3 regions of the Priestia sp. YIM B13551 genome follow, and region 2 is predicted to be linked to each of the others. Evidence: riboswitches for the same ligand, from Rfam matches in the RefSeq annotation. Region 2 holds a riboswitch; each other region holds the start of a gene.
What was found. Region 2 has a riboswitch for S-adenosylmethionine ahead of ACFX4N_RS14400 (hypothetical protein). Riboswitches for the same ligand answer to the same signal wherever they lie in the genome.
Positions count from the first base shown of each region.

Region 1: linked by a shared signal. The riboswitch ahead of ACFX4N_RS08755 (hypothetical protein) and the one ahead of ACFX4N_RS14400 (hypothetical protein) in region 2 are both predicted to bind S-adenosylmethionine.
Region 3: linked by a shared signal. The riboswitch ahead of ACFX4N_RS03440 (Na+/H+ antiporter NhaC family protein) and the one ahead of ACFX4N_RS14400 (hypothetical protein) in region 2 are both predicted to bind S-adenosylmethionine.

Region 1 covers NZ_JBHZOX010000001.1:1,722,062-1,726,941, forward strand. The annotation lists gene ACFX4N_RS08745 (VOC family protein) at 45-842, shown strand; gene ACFX4N_RS08750 (M20/M25/M40 family metallo-hydrolase) at 861-2,474, opposite strand; gene ACFX4N_RS08755 (hypothetical protein) at 2,944-3,186, opposite strand; SAM riboswitch class I at 3,254-3,355, opposite strand; gene ACFX4N_RS08760 (M20 peptidase aminoacylase family protein) at 3,419-4,573, opposite strand; gene ACFX4N_RS08765 (GNAT family N-acetyltransferase) at 4,621-4,880, opposite strand, start outside.
Region 2 covers NZ_JBHZOX010000002.1:926,397-931,276, reverse strand. The annotation lists gene ACFX4N_RS14425 (DUF6044 family protein) at 1-186, shown strand, start outside; gene ACFX4N_RS14420 (glycosyltransferase family 2 protein) at 199-1,188, shown strand; gene ACFX4N_RS14415 (hypothetical protein) at 1,299-1,739, shown strand; gene ACFX4N_RS14410 (GNAT family N-acetyltransferase) at 1,823-2,269, shown strand; gene ACFX4N_RS14405 (hypothetical protein) at 2,282-2,578, opposite strand; SAM riboswitch class I at 2,700-2,801, shown strand; gene ACFX4N_RS14400 (hypothetical protein) at 2,871-3,209, shown strand; gene ACFX4N_RS14395 (DUF1540 domain-containing protein) at 3,310-3,468, shown strand; gene alaP (alanine permease AlaP) at 3,787-4,880, shown strand, end outside.
Region 3 covers NZ_JBHZOX010000001.1:662,488-667,367, forward strand. The annotation lists gene ACFX4N_RS03425 (transcriptional regulator SplA domain-containing protein) at 65-313, opposite strand; gene ACFX4N_RS03430 (LacI family DNA-binding transcriptional regulator) at 398-1,357, opposite strand; gene ACFX4N_RS03435 (hypothetical protein) at 1,482-1,610, shown strand; gene ACFX4N_RS03440 (Na+/H+ antiporter NhaC family protein) at 1,650-2,960, opposite strand; SAM riboswitch class I at 3,047-3,153, opposite strand; gene ACFX4N_RS03445 (ABC transporter permease) at 3,255-4,022, opposite strand; gene ACFX4N_RS03450 (ABC transporter ATP-binding protein) at 4,015-4,880, opposite strand, start outside.

The DNA.
Region 1 (4,880 bases), on a different contig from region 2:
CGTATAATAATGGGAAAGAATCTCTCTTAAAAGGAGGCCTATCCATGCACTTATCTTTTGATCATCTTGTTCATTTTTCACCTGATCCTATTAAAGCTCAGAAAGAACTAAACGAATACGGAATAAATGTCGTTAAAGGCGGCATCCATGAAAAATGGGGCACTTTTAACACGTTGGCTTATTTTAACCTCAGCTATATTGAATGGCTTGGGCTTAGAGATATCGCGTTAGCTCAAACTGTTACAGATAATGACCTTATTCAGCAGCTTGTTAACGAACATACACCGGTTGGTCATTTTGGTCGATTTGCATTCCGTACAGATGATATGGATTTGCTAATAAAAGAGCTGGAAAGCAAGAATGTCACTGTAAAAGGTCCTGTAGCGGGTTCTCGTCAAACCAATGATGGAGAAAGACTTCAATGGAAAATGTGTTTTATTGAAGCTGACCACGATTCCCTGCCTCTTCCTTTTTTTATTGAATGGGGTGAACCAGAAGAAAAACGCAAGCCAAAGCTAGCGGCTCTTTCTTCTCACCAAGCTGGTCAGCTGCAGCTAAAAAATATTTACTGTGCTGTACATAACCTCGAAGAATCCATCAGCAAGTGGACGAAACTGCTGGACATTCAGTCTGCCGAAAGCTACAAAGACTCTTTACTTGATGCACGTTGTCAAAAACTATATGTCAATGGAGGAAACCTTATTTTTTGCAGCGGAATACAAGGTGTTGTCCATGATACATTAAAAAAAGTTGGAGAGCGTCCATTTTTGGTTGAATTAGATCACGCTCTAACACCGCAACAAATTACCGTACAAGGAGCTTCTTTTAAATTCAACAAATAAACATCCGCGGACGGATGTTTATTTGTGTGCTTCCTTTATAGCTTGATAAATGAAATGAGGCAAAATTTCAAAGGAATACTGAACGTCTAATCTTTCGGTCCATTGATGCGCATCTCTTCCCAGCGGTCCAATGTTCAGCACCGGCATCTTCAGCTCCTCTAGCTCTTCTAGCGGGATATGATACCCTTTATTCCATAGCGGCATATTTGCTACCAACGTGTTAAATGTATGGAGCGGATGCTGCAGGCTGGCATAGCTTAAATCCGAAATTCCGCCAAAATAACTTTGTTCAACTAGCTCCACTTGGAATTGCTCTTTGGCAATTGCCTGTACGTTTGACAAAATCTCTTGTACAAACGGATCATCATGTGAACAAACGGCCGGATAAAAAGGCGGCGTAAAAAATAAGACCATCATCGGAGCTGCTTCTTTACATAAACCAGCTAAAGAGTTTACTAATTTAATGGTTTTATTTCTGTCATCATCCTCTTGTGCCAAAAGTGCTGCTTCCATTTCTTGCACATATTTTTCACCGTGCTGTTTGACTGCATGAGTATAAAGTTCTTCATACGTCCATACGTTCACGTCAAGAGATGAACCCTCCATTCCCGCAGCGTACTGCCTAGCGGCTTTATTATAGTGTTTTTTCACATTCAAAGCCGCTTTGTCAGCCGATTTCAACAGCAGATCTGTTACTTCTTTAAGAGAGCGGTTTAACATAAATAAATTAAATAATACAACGGCAGAGTGCGGAACTTGAACTGAATACTCTTCTTTTAAATCTTTTTGTATCAGCACCGTAGGAGGTGGACTCGTTTCTTCTCTTACTTTTTCGCAAAAATCAACGTTTAATTCTATTTCTTTTGTTAAATAAGAAGCTAGTAAATTAGCATTTAAACCAGCTAGCGGTTCCCCTACATGAGTTTCTTTTCCATAACACAAAAAGCTTGGCATGATCTTCCCAATCGATCCTGAGTACACATAGTTCGTTTGATCTCCAGGATAGCGGCTGAACACTGGTTCTGCATTTAGCATGAGAGAAAAATCCAGCTGATGTTTGCGGGCAAGTTCTAAAAGAACAGGCACTGCTTTTCTCATCCCAAGCGAATTTACTTCTTCATCCGGCACCGACAGCAGCAGGATGTTTCCGTCAAACTCTCCGTTGCATGCTCGTTCAACCATACTGATATGCAGGGCAATGCCTGCTTTCATGTCCATCGTTCCTCTGCCAAAAAGCCAGTCTCCTTTTATCATATCCTTTTGTACGTGCGCCGGAACTTGTTCCATATGGTTATAAAAAGTACTCGTTAATGTATCAGCGTGAAAAGCATCCTTTTTCCACTGTCCATAATCTTGTACATCCACTACATCGTAATGACTTACTAGTACAACTGTTTTATTCGTATTTTTCCCTTGAACAAAAGCTGTGACAATCGACCGTCCGTCTCCTGTTGAATGAAGCTCGACTTGCTCGTTTTTTTGAAAGTAAGGCAGCTTCAATAAATAAGACGCTATCGATTCAGCCATTTCCACTTCTGCCATCGTTCCTGTCACGCTAGGTATAGAAACCAATTCGCTTACAAGTTTTTTTAACTGTTCTTTTGTTTGATACAAAGATGTTTTGTTCGACATACCCTTCATCTCTTTCCTTTTTCTAAATTTTCTATCAAACAAAACCATTCGTCAATCCCTTTGACAGAGACTCTTTCATTCTATCCCTATGTATCATAGTATGGCGCTGCCTTTACGCACATGATAAAAAAAGAGTGCGCGGCTAGGGATAGCACCGCACACTCTTTTTTTACTTTTCGTCATCTTCTAAAAAGTCTAGGATACGATCAATAAGCTGTTCGCTTCCTGCATCGTTTCCGTGTTCAAGAGACATTTCCATTTCAATGCTCCTTTCATAAAATATTCTTGTTTTATAACATACCACAATTCATTTCGAATGTAACCTTTAATTTGCGTAAAAATTTCGACAATTTATGATTAATTTTAAAACCTAGTGAGTATTGATTATACCCACCAGATTCTTTGCTTGTCAAAAACCATGCTTTCTATTTAAAAACACTTAAAAAATAGAGGCGCGAGCAGACTTCTTCTATAAAAGACAGCCTACTCGCTCAAGCTTGGAACAGCATGATGAATAAATTTCTAGTTCATTTGCTTTTTGTACATCTTTAATATCTATGCCTACAGCATATGTACGAACATGGTTTTCGACCACAATTTCATAAAATGTTTCTAATTCGCGATAAGCTACTTGATAATGCTTTCCTAATAATTTCACTGCTTCCTTTAATGCTTTCTCTCCTGTATGTGCTGCAACTGCTGTATGACTCATAAAACCCTCTCCTTTTAGAAAAATAAAAAAACTCATTTTGCTTTGATGCAAAATGAGTTTTTCACCCGTTTTATCACCCAAAGCACATGCTTTGCTGGTAGGAGCACCTTACATTCGTAGGTTGCTGTGGAGTCAAAGAGCCAGATCTCTCGTCCACTCGTGATAACTTTTTTAATTTAAAATTTATTTTATCAAACAATTCCATCCCCGTAAATAGAAAAATAAAAATATTTTAATTTTTTTGGTAATGGAATGAATTCAAAAAATGAAAGCTTAGATTAGCAAAATAAGAAGCTGCTACAAGTAATGCCTCTTCATTTAATGAAAAAGAAGGATGGTGCCATTCATATTCTCCAGCTGTACCCATCCATACAAAAAATCCTGGTACATGCTGCTGATATACGGCAAAATCTTCTCCTCCAGGCGATTGTTCAGCTTCTACGACTTGATAACTAAGATCCTCTGCCGCTTTAGTAACTAGTTTTTCCAGCGTATCATCATTGTTTACTACAGGAAGATATGGATACCATTTAACGTCTACTGAAGCCCCGAAAGCTGCGCCAATCCCTTCAGCAGTTCGTTTCATAAGAGCCGGTATTTTTTCTCTCGCTTCTTCTTGAAAGGTACGCACAGTTCCTTCAAGCGTTACTTTGTCAGGAATGACGTTCCACGAGCTCCCTCCATGGATTTGAGTTATGCTGACAACAACATTTTGAAAGGGGCTGAGATTACGGCTGACAATGGTTTGTAAACTAGTAACAATTTGACCAGCAGCAGCAATCGGATCTATTGTTTTTTCAGGAATACCCGCGTGACCTCCTACTCCTTTGACGTCAATTTCAAAACGATCAACACTTGCCATTAAAGGTCCCGGTTTAATACCAATGGTTCCTACAGGAAGATCCGGTTTGTTATGCATCCCAAATATCGCTTCCACTCCTTCGAGCACACCTTTTTCAACTAGCATTTTTGCCCCAGAAGCCGTTTCTTCGGCTGGCTGAAAGATAAATCGAACCGTACCGCAAAGCTCCTGCTGACGCTCTTTAAGAAGGATAGCTGCTCCGATTATAGAAGCCGTATGAAAATCATGGCCGCATGCGTGCATAACACCGTTCACTTCAGAAGCAAATGGCAGATTGGTTTTTTCTTCAATTGGCAGCGCATCAATATCAGCTCGAATAGCGATAATAGGTCCCGGCTTTCCTCCCACAATTTCTGCTACTGCTCCTACGTCTAATTGGAATTCATCCGCTATAGAAATATCATAGTGTTTTAACCACTTTTTAATACGTTTAGTTGTTTCATATTCTTTCATTGAAAGTTCTGGAAACCGGTGCAGCTCACGGCGTATGTCTATTAGCTCGTTTAGTAGTAATTGATCGGTCATATTTATCACTCTTTCACATTTCTTAATTTGGATCACTTCTCTATCTTTTACGACAAATAGTGTACCTCATTGAATTTTTTATAAAGAAATACGGTCGTATAACCTTCTGCAAGGTGCTTTTCTTTAGCTTGAACATATCCTTTTCGTTCATACATCTCAACTAACCAAGGATGTTCTTTTGCTGTTCCTAAAGACACACCTGGTGATTTAAACGTATTTTTTATTACCTCTTCCTCTACTAGATGCAGCAGCTTAGAACCAACGCCTTTCCTGGCAAACGACGGGTCCACTGCAAACCACCAAAGAT
Region 2 (4,880 bases):
CGAAAAGACTCAACGAAAAAAATCCGTCATTTGCAGCTTAATATCAGCCAATTTAAGAAAATGGGCGGTCGCTATATCTTTTCAGCTGTTCCAATCGAAAATGCTGAAAGTGACGGTTTGCACTTTTTAAAAGCATTTAACGATAAACAGTCCGCTTGGAAAGTGTATGTATATGAAGCAAAGTAAGGGGGCAATAACATGAACAGACCTATTTTAACGATTGTTGTTCCATGTTACAACGAAGAAGAAGTATTCACAGAGACATCTTTTCAATTAACTACTGTAATAAAAGAACTGATAAATGAACGTCTTGTATCGAGTGAAAGCACCATTTTATTTGTCGACGATGGAAGCAAAGACAGCACGTGGTCGCTTATTGAAAAAGAAAGCTGCAGCAATTTATTTGTAAAAGGGTTAAAGCTAGCGCGAAATGTAGGACATCAAAATGCTTTGCTCGCAGGACTAGAAGCAGCCCATAAGCAATCTGATTGCGTCATTTCCATTGACGCAGATTTGCAAGATGATATCAGCGTCATTCGTACCTTTGTGGAGAAATATTGGCTCGGGTATGAAGTCGTATATGGTGTTCGAGACAGCAGAGAAACCGATACATTTTTTAAACGAACCACGGCAGTAGGGTTTTACCGTTTTATGAATAAGCTAGGAATTCAGCTCGTTCAAAATCACGCTGATTTTCGTCTCATGAGCAAACGTGCTCTTGGCGAACTCATGAAATATAAAGAAGGAAACGTCTTTTTACGAGGCCTTGTACCATTAGTAGGATTTCGCTCCACGGAAGTCACATATGACCGAAAAGAACGGACGGCGGGCGAATCAAAATATCCGTTAAAGAAAATGCTTGCTTTTGCATTCGATGGGATTACATCTTTTAGCGTAGCGCCGATACGCTTATTGACGCTGCTTGGAGGAGCTTCTTTTCTCTTTAGTATTGCGTTTGGTATTTATGCGCTGATTCAAAAATATTTAGATCATACGCAAATCGGCTGGACGTCTCTTATTTTATCCATTTGGCTTGTAGGCGGCCTGCAGCTAATGGGAATGGGTCTTGTCGGAGAATACATTGGCAAGATTTTTAACGAAGTGAAACAGCGTCCTAAATATGCGATTGAAAGAGATTTATATACAAAACACTCATTAGACAAACAAAAAGATTTGCTTATGCATTAATTTAAGAAGCTTCTCCTAAATGGAGAGGCTTTTTTTTGTTAAAGCGTTTATCATAATTTTTAAGTGAACAGGAAATGCTACTACTAAAATTTCTAAGGAGATCAAAATCTATGAAAAGACTATTTTATACAGTCAGCACTTTTTGTTTTGTCTGGCTTGCTTTTGCAGCCATTCATGTCAGCGCTCTTTCGATTGAGAAGCTTCCAATGAAGAAATCATCTGAACAATGGTCGGTTGAACTGACAAAAGCGAGCATGACGGGAGATAATCAGCTAAAGTGGAAAAATAACGTCTATCATACATATGGATTAACCGTTGAAAACATTGGGAAAGACGTAGAGCGCGTGCAGGTCCAAGCTTTTCGGCACGAAGGAAAAAATAAGGCGAAATACAGCTTGTTTTCTCCTATTGAAAGGTCTAACTTAAGCAAAAGCGGTCAGCGTTTTCGCTATGCGAATTTTGCTGTTCCTGGAAAAGCGGCAAGCTTAGACATCATGATCAACTGGACGGACGAACAAGGTAATCATCAAGAGCATTTTGAATTTAAATAAAAGTCTTCGCCTAGGCGAAGACTTTTATTTTGCAGGAATTTATCCTCGCATGTAGAAAACGAACACGAAAGGAGAGATCCATAATGATTGCAAAAGCTACTGAAGAAGAATTACAGGAAATTCGGACGAAATCTGCTGATGCGCTGTTTGAAGGAACAATGAAGCAGTTTCATCCGTCAGCTGAACGCGTAAATGAACTAGTTGGTAGTGCCTTTGAAAAAGGCTGTTATTATTTAGTTTCAAGACAAGAAAATAAACTCGCAGGCTGGGTTCTTATCGGCCCATCTACCGACTTCTTTTCAAAAGAAGAAATTGGCTTTATCTACGAATTATATGTTGTACCGGAATACCGCGGGCAAGGTTTAGCCAAGCCGTTAATACAAAAAGCAATTGATGAATTGTCTATCAAAGGATACCCTGAAATCAGACTCAGCGTTCATGCTGGGAATTTTGCACAGCATGTGTATCGTGACCTTGGATTTGTAGATAAACAAATATCAATGACCTTACAGGTGGTAAAACGTCCGTAACGTTGGTGAATATCAGCGAGTCCATAAAACATAAGATGTTATACACGCGATGAGGTTTGGCAGTGAAAGTAAAAGTAAATAAGTAGCCCAAACGGCTCCTTTATCTAGTACTTCAACGGCTCCTCCACCTGTATTATCTGAGGAAGGGGGATCTTCAAGCGCGTTCATAACTAAAGCTGCCGCAGCTAAAATAATTCCTCCGATGCTTCCCGTTGTTTTGACAATTGCAATATGGAAAGTAGATGAAAAAGCAATAGTAAGAAGCAGCAGCAAGCTTCCCAAAAAAGCAGATAACATATATCGTTTCATGTGCTCACCATCCTTTATGAAATCATACCATATTTTACTTCTTTTTTCTTTTTATTGAAAAGCTATTGACGTAACCTATAAAACATATTAGAATAGTCAGAAATAATTCAAAAACGAAATATTCTTATCTAGAGAGGTGGAGGGACTGGCCCTTTGAAGCCTCAGCAACCACAATTATTGAATGGTGCTAATTCCAGCATAGCCTAGCTCTGACAGATAAGAAGAGGAATCTTTTTCTATGATGAAATCCTCTTCTTAGGAAGAAACATTTCGTATAGAAAAGGTGAGGACATTGAACAGTAGACAAACAGCGTTAAGCACTGATGATTATTTAGATCTATACTTATTAGCCAAAGAAATAAAAGACGAAACGTGGCAGCAGGAAACTTTAGCCGCGCTAAAAACGCAGCAAAATCGTTCATTTGAAGAAAAACAATCCGCCCTAGTTCAAGAGATATGGGAAGATTTTAAACAGTTAAATGAAGATATTTCTTTTACGTATCGCTTGATTCAAAAAGAGCCAACTAACGAACAATTTCAGGCTAAATTAAGGCACTTGAGAGAACGGCGGATCACGCTGAGCCGTGAGTTATATTTAGCTAAAAAACAGTATGTTGAACACACGCAATAAAAAGATCCGCTTGATAAACAAGCGGTTTTTTTGCGTGAAAATGTTAGAATCGTTATATTTCGGGTAGTAAATAGATAAGACAAGCAAAGGAGGGGTAACAGTGGCCCAAGGTGTATTATGTGAAGTGAATGAGTGCATGTATTGGAAATCCGGAAATAAATGCAGTGCAGAGTCCATTTACGTTGTGAGTCCTGAAAGTAGTCACCATTTTTCTGAAACGGAAGAACCTGGCTGTAAAACTTTTGAACCCGCGAGATAAATGCTAGTTTTTATAAAAAAAGCATAAAATGAACGATGCGCTGACGGAGTTGAGTCGGCGTTTTTCTATTTTTTTAAAATACTATTGCTTAGGTGCAATAATAAATACATATTAAAATAGCAGTGTCTACGTCTAATTGTGCGTTTAAACAAAATGATAAGATAATTTTTTTGTTTTTCGACAAAAGAAAAGTGAGAGAAAGGTGATAGAATACAAATATACAGCCTAGCTGTCTTTTAGCACAAACTTATATGAAAGCGCTAACAAAAAAGGCTGTGTTCATCTCGTTTTGACAGATTGGAAAAAGGGGAGACGTTTATGCAGGGGAAAACTCAGGGGAAAGAATTGAAACGCGGGTTAGAAGAAAGACATGTGACGCTGATGTCCTTAGGAGCAGCCATAGGGGTAGGGCTGTTTCTTGGATCTGCATCTGCTATTAAATTAGCAGGACCGGGGATATTATTGGCGTACGGATTTAGCGGAATGATTATGTTTTTTATTATGAGAGCACTTGGAGAAATGGCGATTCAAAAACCTGTTGCAGGTTCATTCAGTAAGTACGCGCGCGACTATTTAGGGCCGCTTGCCGGTTATTTAACAGGTTGGAACTACTGGTTTTTATGGGTTGTAACATGTATGGCTGAAATTACAGCCGTTGGCATTTATATGGGGTATTGGTATCCAGATGTACCAAACTGGATTTGGGCGTTATCGGCGCTTGTTATCATGACAACGGTTAACTTCTTAGCTGTTAAGGCATATGGTGAACTGGAATTTTGGTTTGCACTTATTAAAATTTTAGCGATTGTATTAATGATTGCCGTTGGATTATTAATGATTGTGTTTGGAATCGGCAACGGCGGCGTTGCGACTGGTATCAAAAACTTGTGGGACAACGGCGGACTGTTCCCGAACGGATTTAAAGGCATTTTGCTGTCGCTGCAAATGGTCATGTTTGCATATTTAGGAATTGAAATGATCGGCGTTACCGCGGGAGAAGTGAAAAATCCGGAAAAATCTCTAGCAAGAGCGATTGATTCTGTCTTTTGGCGTATTCTTATTTTCTACGTTGGTGCATTATTTGTCATTATGTCGATTTATCCGTGGCAAGAAATCGGTTCACAGGGAAGCCCTTTTGTATTAACATTTGAAAAAATCGGCATTCCAGCGGCGGCTGGTATTATTAACTTTGTTGTGCTAACAGCAGCTCTTTCTTCTTGTAACAGCGGTATTTTTAGTACAGGCCGTATGCTGTTTAACTTAGCAGAGCACGGAGAAGCACCAAAAGGATACGGCCAGCTTACAAAAGGCGGCGTACCGGGAAAAGCTGTTTTAGCATCAGCGGGTGCTTTATTAGTGGGAGTAGCGTTAAACTACATTGTGCCTGCCAAAGTATTTACGTGGGTAACAAG
Region 3 (4,880 bases), on a different contig from region 2:
ACGACTCTATCCTTGGTAATTATTTTTCAAACAAAAAAGACTCTCCGTTTAAGAGAGCCTTGCGTCAGTCATATTGTTCATAATCAAATATCTTATTATACATTTTTTCAGCTTCTTCATATGTTGAATACACGGCATCATCTTCAGCTAACAAATGATAAGACTCATGTAAAAACAGCGCCTTTTCACCTTTGTTTTCAGGATGTTCAACAATTTCAGCTTGATTAATATTCGCAACGTTTGCCGTATGAGGATTTCGGTAAATAACAAATACTTGATCTCCCACTTGATATTCTTTTTTCTCCACGATCATCATCCTTTTCTTTTTTCTTTACTCGTATGATGTCCGCTTTTGCTCATTTTATCCGGTAAAAACCCTCATAGCATCATCAAGAATTCATACGCTTTTACGCTCAATAAACCGAAAAGGGAGCTCAATTTTCTGAGGAACCTTGCTTCCCACTAATGTAAAAAGCGTTTCGCCCATTTCCTTAAGAGGAAGTTCTATCGTTGTTATTTGTAAATAAGAAGAAAGCGGATGATTATCAAAACCAATGATAGCTAACTCACCAGGAACTGAAATACCCGCTTGTTCGCACTGAGCTTTTATTCCAATAGCTACTTGATCGTTTGTTACTAAAAGCGCCTGAGGCCGATTTTTCATCTGCACTAGTTTTTCCACCACTTTTTCACCATCTGTCACGTTCAAACAGCCTTGAAAAACCCATTCCGGATGATAAGGCTGATTTATTCTTTCTACATATTCTTTGTATGCTTGTTGCCGCTGCAGGCTATTTGTACCCGTCATTCTTCCAATACAGTAGCCAATATCCGTATATCCTTTTTCTTTTAAATACATAAGCGCCTGCTTAAAAGCTGCATAATGATCAACGTATACGGAGCGAATAGAACGATTCTGTACGTTTTCGCACACGGCTATCGGCCCGTGCTGCTGATAATATTCAATCGTGCTCCAGCTGCTTGCTCTAGAACAAATAATCACTCCATCAACTTGCTTTGTTTTCAGCATATGAAGCGCTTCTTCTTCTTTTTTCACATCATAGTTCGTCTGACAAATGACAAGCTGATACTGCTTTTCTAACGCTTTAGATGCCACTCCTTCTAAAAGCAGACTAAAATACGGATGATTAATAAAAGGTAAGACGACGGCAATCATATTTGTTTTCCCTTTTGATAAGTGAACGGCATTAATGTTTTGTTCATAATTAAGTTCGTGAATAACCTGCTCTACCAGCCGGCGTTTCTCTTCTTTTACATACGGATGATGATTTAGCACCCGGGATACAGTCGAAACAGATACACCCGCTTTTTTTGCGATATCTCGGATATTTGTCATGTTTTCACCTTTTTCTCTTGCGCTGAAACGCGTTTCATACTTTATTCTCATTATAAAGTGAAACAGCAAGAAGCTAAACCCGTTACCATCGTGTTTTTATTCATTTACGTAAGGAGGTCATTTCATGGGTATTTTATTATTTATTTTATTATGCGGAATTGAAATTGGAGGAGCGGCTTATGCACTTAAACAAAATGAGACGCTTTGGAAGGAGTTAGATGAAGAAAAGCCGACTGATTTTTTCAAACAGTAAAAAACCCTTAAAAAGAACATTCTTTTTAAGGGTTTCATATTACGCAGCTTCTTTAGATGACTTAGACTTTTTATTTAAACGAGGAAATCCAATTACAATCGCAATGATTCCGCAAACCGCTGTTAACATTGGATAGAATGTAAATGGAATAATCTCAATCGGTGAAACTTTAGCAAATCCTGCTGCGAGAAGCATTTGTGCGCCGTAAGGGATAAGCCCTTGAACGCTGCATGAAAACAAGTCCAGCAGACTGGCTGATTTACGATTATCAATTGAATACTTATCAGAGATTTCTTTTGCTAACGGACCTGCTGTAATAATTGAAATCGTGTTATTAGCCGTCGCTAAATTAGTTAAACTTACCAATCCGGCGATGCTGAATTCTCCGCCTTTTTTTGTTTGAATGCGTCGTGTTAATAAATTCAATAAGAACTGAATACCGCCATTATAGCGAATAAGCTCAACCATTCCGCCAATTAACAGAGATAAAATAATTAACTCTGACATTCCGCCAATACCTTCTGTCACAGTTTTAGCAAGAGAAGAAAGCGTGTAGCTTCCGTCAGCTAATCCAATCACGCCGGCTAGCACAATTCCTCCGGTTAAAATGCTTAATACGTTTGCACCAAATACTGCAGCAATGAGTACGCCGATATAAGGCAAGATTTTAAACCAGCTGAAATCTTTAATTTCTACTGATGACGTGTTTCCTAGCGTCATTACAAGCAATAGAATCACTGTAACAATCGCTGCAGGAAGTACGATAAAAAAGTTTACTTTCAATTTATCTGTCATATTTGTTTTTTGCGTACGAACTGCCGCAATCGTTGTATCAGAGACAACAGATAAATTATCACCAAACATTGCACCGCCAATCACACCGGCTATTGCCAATGTAACAGAAACATGCGCTTGCTCACTGATTCCTACAGCGATAGGTCCCAGCGCAGCAATTGTTCCCATTGATGTTCCCATCGAAATTGAAATGAATGCGCCAATAACAAAGATTCCTGCTACGACTAAGCTTTGCGGAAGCACAGAAAGCGCTAAGTTTACCGTTGAATCCACAGCTCCCATGCCTTTAGCGACTTCAGAAAAAGCACCTGCTAAAATAAAAATAAGCACCATAATAATGATATCAGGATGTCCTGCTCCTTTAGCAAAACGCTCCACTTTTACATTAAGTGAATCTTTGCGGTTCATAGCCAGCGCCACAATGGCTGCAATGATAATGGCTACTAATACAGGCAGCTTATAAAAGTCTCCCGTTATAATTCCTGATCCGACAAACAGGACTAAAAAGACGCCCAGCGGTAACAGCGCCCAGCCGTTTCCTTTTTGTTGTTCCATTCTTAACACCTCTTGTTTACGTAATAAAAAAAGACCTCTTCTTATTGATAAGAAGAGGTCTCTTATTTTGTATCATAAGATTACCCTTCTCATCTTCCAAACGAAACATCGTCTGCTGGATTTGGCACCGCACTGCGTACAGCCAGTTGCCGAGACATCATAGGGCCAGTCCCTCCGTCTCTCTTGATAAGAAGTTTATAGTTGTTTTAAAAATAGTCTTTCACTACTGTAATCTCTTTTTATTTAATTGTCAAATGCTATTTCAGAAAAATATATAGTGCGAAAATTCTCACATCAATTAGCTACGTCTCGTTTTAAAAACGCTGCCCAAGCTACGCCCATAAAGAAGACAAAATGCGCGACTAAGACGAAGATTGAAAATGGAATCGTCATGCCGTCAAACAGCGGTTTCATTCCGTCCATATACTGCACAAAGTTCGTGTTGGCAAATAATAAAAATTTCCCCCACCATAAGCCTAACTCTGATACTAGTCCTGTTACAGCTTTCGCGCCGATACTTACGACAATAGCTAGACTTGAAGCAAGCGCGCTGTTTCTAAATAAAGACGACAGCATGAATGCGAACGTCATCATCATAAACGTTTCCATATACGCACTGTCATACGTAAGCGTAATGTTTTTAAGCAGCTGCGCATCTCCTTCTAGACTGGTAAATCCAAAGAACAAGGCTCCCCATACAAACGAAAAAAGCAAATAGCTCAGTAAATAATACAAGCTAATTAAAATGAGGGTTAGGTACTTGGATGCTAAAATCGTTGAACGTCTAGCAGGGCGAATTAAAAGAAGCTTAATGGTACCTGCCTCAAACTCTTTTGCAACCATTGACCCTCCAACAGCAAGAGCAAAAAATTGAACAAGAATGAGCATACCTGAACTAAATGACAGGAAGTTCAAAATGTTGTCTTCCGTTCCCGCACTGTTTGCTACTTTCTTCATTAAAAGAGCCATACAAAGAGTTAAAATACCGATTGTAATAAACGTGACTTTTGTACTTCTTTTATGAAACCATTTCATATGTTCATTTTGAATTAACTTAAGCATGGTGCTCTCCTTCCGTAACGGACATAAACGAATCTTCAAGCGTCTCATACACAGGAGTGATTCGGTAGACTAAAATATCGCTGTCCACTAATTTTCTATTCACAGCTGGAATTTGTTCTTTTACAATCGCCACGTCGATACTATGTGATCTCATCGTTACTTCAAATTCTTGTGATAAAAGATCCGCTGCTTTTTGCGCATCAGACACTTCAAATTCTACGTACATTCCTTGATCTTGACGATTTGGAGATAGATCTTGAATGGCTTTTAACTCACCGTCTTGAATAATGCCAACGCGGTCACATAGTGCTTCTACTTCTTTTAATAAGTGGCTCGCGATTAAGATTGAAATTCCTTCTTCCCTGCAAAGCGTTTGTAAATATGTACGAAATTCTCTCATTCCCGCTGGGTCTAGACCATTTGTTGGTTCGTCTAATAAAAGCAATGCAGGCTTATGTAAAATAGCTTGAGCCACTCCTAAACGCTGTCTCATCCCAAGAGAATACGTCTTCACTTTTGCATGAATGCTGTTTTCAAGCTTTACTAAAGCAATCACTTCATCCAAGCGTTCTGATGTGATCCCTTCATGCATATTCGCAAAGTGTTTTAAATTTTGATAGCCCGTCAGATAATCATAAAACTCAGGGTTTTCAATAATCGCTCCAATTGATTTCATAGCTGATGTAAACTGTTCTTTTAAAGGAAAGCCGTTAACGGTAATCGTGCCCTCTGTTTCTTTAATGAGTCCTACGACGGTACGAATTAGCGTTGTCTTTCCAGAACCATTTGGACCAAGCAATCCGAAAATCTCACCGCGCTCAACCGATAAGGATACATCATGCAAAATGGTTTTCTTCC